DNA from 2 places in the Peribacillus sp. TH27 genome. Region 2 is predicted to be linked to the other one. Evidence: predicted binding sites of a transcription regulator. Region 2 holds the regulator's gene; the other holds the start of a gene.
The links. The regulator LexA, encoded in region 2, represses DNA repair genes until DNA is damaged. The targets are predictions, from matches to a motif close to CGAACATATGTTCG.
Positions count from the first base shown of each region.

Region 1: JFU24_RS28760 (carbohydrate kinase) is a predicted target of LexA. The motif match lies at 2,091-2,104, and genes of this name have one in related genera.

Region 1 is NZ_JAEKEV010000002.1:5,693,107-5,697,127, reverse strand. Features, by position in the region: gene JFU24_RS28770 (carbohydrate kinase) at 1-673, opposite strand, end outside; gene JFU24_RS28765 (EamA family transporter) at 832-1,731, opposite strand; gene JFU24_RS28760 (carbohydrate kinase) at 2,144-3,235, shown strand.
Region 2 is NZ_JAEKEV010000002.1:1,033,988-1,038,008, forward strand. Features, by position in the region: gene JFU24_RS06280 (DUF896 domain-containing protein) at 1-13, opposite strand, end outside; gene JFU24_RS06285 (YneB family resolvase-like protein) at 78-734, opposite strand; gene yneA (cell division suppressor protein YneA) at 754-1,065, opposite strand; gene lexA (transcriptional repressor LexA) at 1,221-1,844, shown strand; gene JFU24_RS06300 (hypothetical protein) at 2,653-2,940, shown strand; gene JFU24_RS06305 (esterase/lipase family protein) at 3,199-4,021, opposite strand, start outside.

The sequences.
Region 1 (4,021 bases), 4.7 Mb from region 2:
TTTTGGGAGACGAAACAGGAATAATGACTAATGGAATATTATGTTTAGATGTGAAAAAACAAAGAAAATCAATTGTTTCACTAGGACAATTTAAATCCACTACTATACATTTGGCTCTTCTAAGAATATTACTGTTTTTAATCAACAACTCAGGTGTAATATTCTCAAAAACGTCCATGTCTGCTAATGCAATTGATAAATCCCCATTCATATCTAAAACTGCTGTATAAGATCCTGTTGTCAAATTTTCATTTTGAGAGACATGTTCTAAATTCATAAAAGGTGACGATAATTCATAAATCTCTTTCCACTCTGAATCGAGACCACTTGCTGAAATTAATGTAACATCCTCACCTAATCTACCTAAATTTTCAGCAATATTTCTTGCTACTCCTCCAACCGATCTAGAAGATCTTACTGGATTAGATGTTTCATTAGTAATTTTATATTTTGTATAAAATTTCTTATCTACGTTAGCACCTCCTATGCAAACAATAGGAGCTATTTCATTTAAAACATAAGCCTTGCCAAAGACATACTCTTTCTTGATTAATCCAGAAATAATATTAGCAATAGACGACTTTGATATACCCACAATTTCCGATAACTCCTGTTGAGAAATAAAGGGATTTTCTCGAATCATATCTAATATCAACTCTTCTTTTTCATTAATATCATTAGCCATTTTTACACCTCACTTCTTTAAACAATTGTTTATTCTATGAACATACGTTTAGTACACGCTTACATTTTTAATTGTCAATAATATTTTAAATAATTATTCAATTACAAATGACACCATGTTATTTTATTGAAAATTTTATTTTGCGCCTAATGTTGTACTACTTTCTTTTTAATTAACAATATATTTCTATTAAGCATTGTTGGTAAGCTCATGCCTAGAAGAATGGTTACAATACCTACTATTTGCAGTGAAGTAACATTTTCACTTAACAATATGACTGACACCATCACTGCGATTGGCAATTCAATAGCACCCAATATTGATGACATACTCAATCCAACTTTAGGAACTGCAATAGTGAATAAGAAAACCGGAATAATCATCCCAAATAACCCCAATATCAAACCATAAATCCAAAGTCCTTCGCTAAACAAGGTTCCATTCCAAATAACTTCTGGAGACTGAAAAACAACCGACATCATAAAAGCAAAGAATGAAACCAATACTAAGCGATTAGTGGTATTCATATTTGTAGTTGCTCTACCGTTTACAAATAAAAATAGGGAATAACAAAGAGCAGCTGCTAAACCCCATAACCAACCTTGAAAAGGTATTTGAGATAAATCAACATCTATCAAACCCGCAGCTGGTATGGTCCCTGCAACCAATATTATTAGAGATATCAATTCAATTCGACTGGGAAATTTTCGTTTTGTTATACAAGAAATCAACATGCCTATCCATGTAAATTGAAACAATAGTACAACGGCCAAGGATGCAGGTAAATAGTTCAAAGAAAGACCATAAAAAATATTTGTCAACCCTGTAAATACTCCAGCTAAGAAAAGAATTTTAACTCCATTAAAGCTAAATTTTGTTCGGTTTGTCAGAATGAAAATACATACTGCAATACAAAAACCGAAAAAAAATTGACTTGTAACAGCTTCAGATGCCGAAAAACCACTACTCATTGCTAGTTTTATGATAGTTGAAACTAAACCATAACTACTAGCTGCTATTACTACCAACAAGGGGTACAGATAAATCTTCATTATTCTAATTCCTCCTATCATTTTTTAATATTCATTGAATTTTAAATATGATTTTTGAAAATCCAACAAAAAATCATAATCTTCAATATAGATCAAAGATAAACATTTTTACAATCTATTTTTTGTTTATTATTGATTGGCCAATCATTTGTCTGTAATATTTAGATAGCGTATAATTTATTTGTCGCTAGAAATGAGAATACTAAAAAATTTTAATATCTTTCAAAAAAATGAATTAATCCTATTGTTTTACTTTGGTTCGAAAAAAGGGTATTTTGTATACTAAGAAATTTCGGCTATCTTGTAAACAAACAGAAGTTAAAGTTATTATGATTAATCTATTTAAACGTTTACAAACTTTTGTTTATATAATAAACTATCGTTTAATGAGAAGTGAGGCTACTTCATGGATAAAGAGAAACAAATTTTAGATTACATAAAAATAAATCCTTTCATATCACAGCAAGAATTAGCAAGTAAAGTTGGTTTATCACGACCTGCAGTTGCCAATTATATTGCTAACTTGACGAAACGTGGTGAAATAAAAGGACGCGCCTATATTCTCCGAGAAGAATCATCGATTGTCTGTATTGGAGGGGCAAACACAGACCGGAAAGCCCGATCAAATCAGGAGGTGCGTTTATATTCATCTAATCCAGTAAAAATTACTGAAGCTTGTGGCGGTATAGCACGCAACTTTGCCGAAAATTTAAGTCGACTCGGCTGTAGCACTACTCTAATGGCTTGTGTAGGGGACGACAAAGAAGGTAACTGGATACTGAATGAAACGAAAAGACAAGGAGTGGATGTTAGTCAAGTATGGGTTTTACCAACAGAGCGAACAGGGACTTTTACCACCTTATTAGATATTAATGGTGAAAGCATTGTCTCCATGGCTGATATGAATATATACGAAAAAATAACAACATCTATGTTTGAGGAAAAATGGTCCTATATCATTTCCTCCCAAGCTGTTTTTTTGGATACGAATATTCCTAAGGAATGTCTCAGTTATTTAATTAACCGCTGCCGTGATGAAAACATTCCTATGTACATTGACCCTGTATCTACAGCCAAAGCACGAAAACTTCCATTTCGTCTTGACGGTGTAGAACTGCTGATGCCTAACCGAGAAGAAGCAGAGATACTTGCTGAAATAAAAATCGAATCAATCAAGGATTGCCAATTAGCCTGTGAAAAAATTAGACAGCGTGGCGTTCAAAAAGTTATTATCACACTTGGTGATCAGGGGGTTTATTATTTTTCTACAGAGGAATCTGGACACTTGCCTCCTTTCAAAACTGACGTAGTTGATGTCACAGGGGCTGGTGAAGCATTTTCTTCATGTGCAATCTACGGAATCCTGAACGAAGAATCGCTATTTAGTGCTTGCAAATTAGGTCTTGCTGGTGCTGCTCTTACCATTCAAACTGAAGAATCTATATCATCATTTTTGAAACCTGAAAAAATTCATGAAATAGTAAAGAATTTTTCGTGATGAAATCATATTCTCACCTTAGAAATACTCCATTTCGTTACTTAAGGATGATTATTTCGTTGTGAATGTCATATCCACAAAAAATTAGTCCCCTTTTCTTGAAAGAGCATCTGCCTTTTCCTTAGCAGATGCTCTTTTTAGACGAGTTTCTTCTATATATAATCATCCTTTTTACATCTCTTTCGTATTCTTATGCCAACTTATAAAATGTCAGCTTTTTAACGTCTAATTCTCCCATCGCTTTAAGTTATTCAACCCTCCTGTTTTCCAACAATCAACATATTTTGAGTTCGATTACGGATATTAATATAGATATTGATACTGCGATGACGATTTTTGTGTTCGATATGCCTATTCAGCCTTAGTCTTTAGCTATACTAAAATAAATTAGGAGGTATAATCCATCGTTACAAGGATAATCAACCTTTACATAGAAAAAGCAGCCCGGCATACTTATGGTATTGTTCACAAATCCATGTTCGATAAAGATTTGTGTATGTATTTCCCATACAGATTCTCTTTTACTACTTCCACCTAAAAGTTTGATGATAAGGACGAACGACCTGATACTTTTTTCAGAATTGTTGGCGGATAATCGGACCTCCACGCTCTTTGGACATCAAGGTAATCGCTGTCACCTGCCACTGTGATACTCTCTGGATCCATGCCCTGTAATTGGATCCGATATTAAGGGACAAAAATCCCCTTCACAAATAATCCTAAACAGACACATGAATATTCTTAATATTTCTTGGATATTCTCATAAATGATGAATTTGATTACTA
Region 2 (4,021 bases):
CTTTTGATAGCATAATTTCGCTCCTTCTAATGTACGGATATTGACATCGTATTAAAAAAAAAGCGAAATTACAAGTTCTATGATTGACTTTCAGGTGTATTCTGTTGATATTCAAGAAAGCGCCTGTGAACTGTAGCTTTGGATACATTATAGCCAAAGCCCCTTAACGTGGCTGCGATTTCTGCAAACGTCAATCCATTTACCCGAAGTTTAACAATTTCTTCAATAGGTATCTCCTTACGGTCTCTTCCAGTAGAATTACTCTGGTTTTGAAGGTTTTTTTGAGGGCGATATCCCTTTTCCACTGCTCGTAACATCCCGCGTTTAATTTTTAAATTATGTAGTTTCCTTTGATATTCTTCTACAATGCCGACTATTTGGATAACCATAGCATCTGAATCCGATAGCTCAAGTTCCCCATCATGGGAAAGTGTATAGATTTTAACGCCTTCTTTAAGAACAACATGAAACAGAGCAATTTTTGCATTTCCTCTGCCTAGTCTCGTTTCGTCTTGAATTAATAGAACTTCAGCCTCTTTAGTTTTAAATAGATCCAGCATGTCAAAAATACCATCACGGTTTAATTCGTAACCGCTTGCTTGCTCTTTTATAATAGATACTACATCCATATCCATTTTCTCAGCCAATTTGACTAATTCATCTTCCTGCCTAGCTAACGATGTTTCCTGCGACTCTTTTTCCGTACTTACTCTACAATAAATTACTGCTTTCATAATACCCTACCTTTACTACTTACTGCTGACTTGCCAAATTCTGAACAAGCTTTTCACTTTTAACCGGAATGACGATGACTTGACCAGGTTTAATTGAATCTGCACTGACTTCGTTGTGCTCTTCTATCCAACCAATGAATTCTTTTTTTGTCAAATCAGCTTCTTCATATTTTTCTGCAATCTCCCATAAGGTATCACCTTCATTTACTTCTATTGAAAGAAAATTATTTTTTTGATTTTTGTCTAATGTGCAGGAGAATAAAATTGAAAAGATAAATACTGATCCCGCTAATAGAATCGTATAAATATAATTTTTGTACAACTTTTTCATAAATATCCCTCCAAGGCGAATGTTCGTTCGTATCTTATACCCAGATTATAGTACGAACGTTTGTTTCAGTCAACAACAAAATTCGAACTTATGTTTGTATAGAAATAGGGGCCATGCTATAATAAAGCAAAGAACTTTGGAGAAGAGGTGCACATATGACTAAACTATCAAAACGGCAGCAAGATATTCTTGATTTCATTAAAGAAGAGGTTCGCCAAAAAGGGTATCCACCTTCCGTAAGAGAGATTGGCGAAGCAGTGGGACTTGCATCAAGTTCAACGGTACATGGACATTTATCTCGTTTGGAAAGTAAAGGACTAATCAGACGTGATCCTACTAAGCCGAGGGCCATTGAAATCTTAAACATAGAGGAAGCCAACACTATACCTAAGACTAATGTCGTTAACGTGCCGTTGCTTGGGAAAGTAACAGCAGGCATGCCGATAACCGCCATTGAGAACATAGAAGAATACTTCCCACTTCCCGAAAGTATGGTTCCTCATGATGATCATGTATTCATGCTCGAAATCATGGGAGAAAGTATGATTGAAGCAGGAATTCATGATGGGGATTATGTCATCGTGAAACAACAGAGCAATGCCAATAATGGAGATATCGTAGTAGCCATGACTGAAGATGATGAAGCCACGGTAAAACGATTCTTTAAGGAACCGGATTACATACGGCTTCAGCCTGAAAATTCAAATATGGAACCAATTATTTTAAGAGGTGTCACGATACTTGGAAAAGTAATAGGCCTGTATAGACAAATACACTAAAAGCGCTAACTGCGCTTTTTTTGTTTGTCTAATTTATGTCCCATATTCCATCAATATGCATATGGAAGACTATGTTTTTGTGAATTTTTTATTTTTTAGTAGAAATCGTTTTTAATAGGAGTATCTACTTTTTCTCTTTAATCTATCAAGCGATCTTTGACTTCATATTTCAGTTAACAGTACCTATGTATTAAAAAGGCAAAATACCTCGTTTCGATCTTTCAGTACGGATGAAAGTGCTTAAGGAAAGTTTTTACTCATAAAACCAAATCTTGCTCCCTACTCATTTTTTTACTGCTCTCCTACTTCTACTGTAGTTAAACGTTTAATAACTGTCCAAAAGGTGTATCGGGCAATCTTTAAATCTTTAAGAGTAAAGACGGTGAAAAAGGATGATTTATGAGATAATTGAACGTTTTGTAGGTGAACTAGCTCAAGTAAACGGGGAAAGGAAAGACTGTCCAGAAACTCACTTCCGAAAAATACTCAAGTCGGAGACGTATTGACTTTTGAAGGTATTACTATCGAGGTATCCTAGGAAGAACAATATAAATAAAGAAAAGAAATGGATGGTTTAATGGAAGAACTTTGGGATGACTTACATCAAAAAAAACTTTGAATCCACCATTATGTAATGGATTCAAAGTTTTTTATTTTGAACCATGAAAAACCCTCAAACCAAGTCAAATCAAGAGCATTTAAACATTCCTCTTAATCGGTCTAAATCTTAAGGTATAAATACTTTATTGATGGTAAAAATTAATTAAATAAACCTTCCTTTACTTTCTCGTGAAAGTGGTGTTATTATTTGGATTTCCCAACCATCCATACAAACTTTTGGGATGCAGTAATAGCCATCCCAACTATCATAATCTTGACTCAAATTTTGAAGATCATGTTTCATATCCCTCCAAAATTCATACCTACAATTGCTATAGTTCTAGGATTAATCATTTCCATTTTCATTAGCCATCGTCATCACTTTGTAGCAGGCATTTTCATGGGCTGGTTCTATGGTTACGCAAGCATAGGCAATTATGCTGCGCTCAAAACTGCCATTTTGTCATATAGAGATTCTAATCAAAATAAGGATTAAGTAAACAGCGGTTTGCAGCTTTTTCTGCAGATGCAAGTATTCTTAAACCTTATTCTCCTTTTGAATTCAAGTTTAAGCTACATAGTTAATTCCTAAAAATACACACATCGAATTGTTTTATTAACAAATTTTCCTAAGTAGAAATCTTTAAATAAAATAAAGAGAGCCTTATTGCTTCTGCATAACGCTCTTCTCCCTGTATCCCCTAAACAAGATGCCCTCTCAATAAAGAGAGGGCTATTTCCTAATTTTTTTATTCTATTTTTCAATATAGACTGAGCGAATCAAAGTACGAGTTCTTTCAGTACCATCTATATTTTTTTCTTTTACATCAATCGTTATATTATAAACACCTGATTTAGGCACTTCTGGAAAGGCACCCGAAAAATTCTCTGTATCAATTTCTTTTATTGAGCTATTTTTAGCAATTTCATTTCCATCTTCATCAATAAGATGAACAGTAAAGGTGGTGCTAGTTGACTTATATTTATTTTTCATCGGAGTCTTTATTAAGAATTTTGCATCCTTTTGTTTTACTTTCCCGGACATACTTAATGTAATGGGATCCATTTCATTAAATTGTGCTGTTAACAGGAATGCATCTTTTGGTGACTTAGTCTTCATTCGTACCTTCCAGTTTCCAACTTCAAGGCTATTTCTTTTAAATGTTTGGATAGTTGCACCAGAAAAAAAGGATGATTTATTCTCAGTAGAGATTACTTGTAAGGAGGGTAAATATGTTTGATCAGATGGAGAAATTAATTCCACCTCTACATCATCTGAGGCTGTGTATATCGTTACATTACCAGAGGTTGGTTCATTAACATTGAAGGTTTGCTCGATCCAGGCATGTTGTTGCAGCATTCCTCCATGAACTGTTTGAGAAATATCAGTTTTAATAATCTCATCTTGAACTTGTTGTGTTGACTTAGTATTTAAACTTGGAACTCCAGCAATTGAATCACTTCTTAAGTATGGTTCAATTCTTGAAAAGACAGCAGAACCTATGCGTATGTTGTCGTGATCTAAGTTTGGATCAGTAAACAAATGGAAAGCATAAGGTAATTTTGCACTCCATACA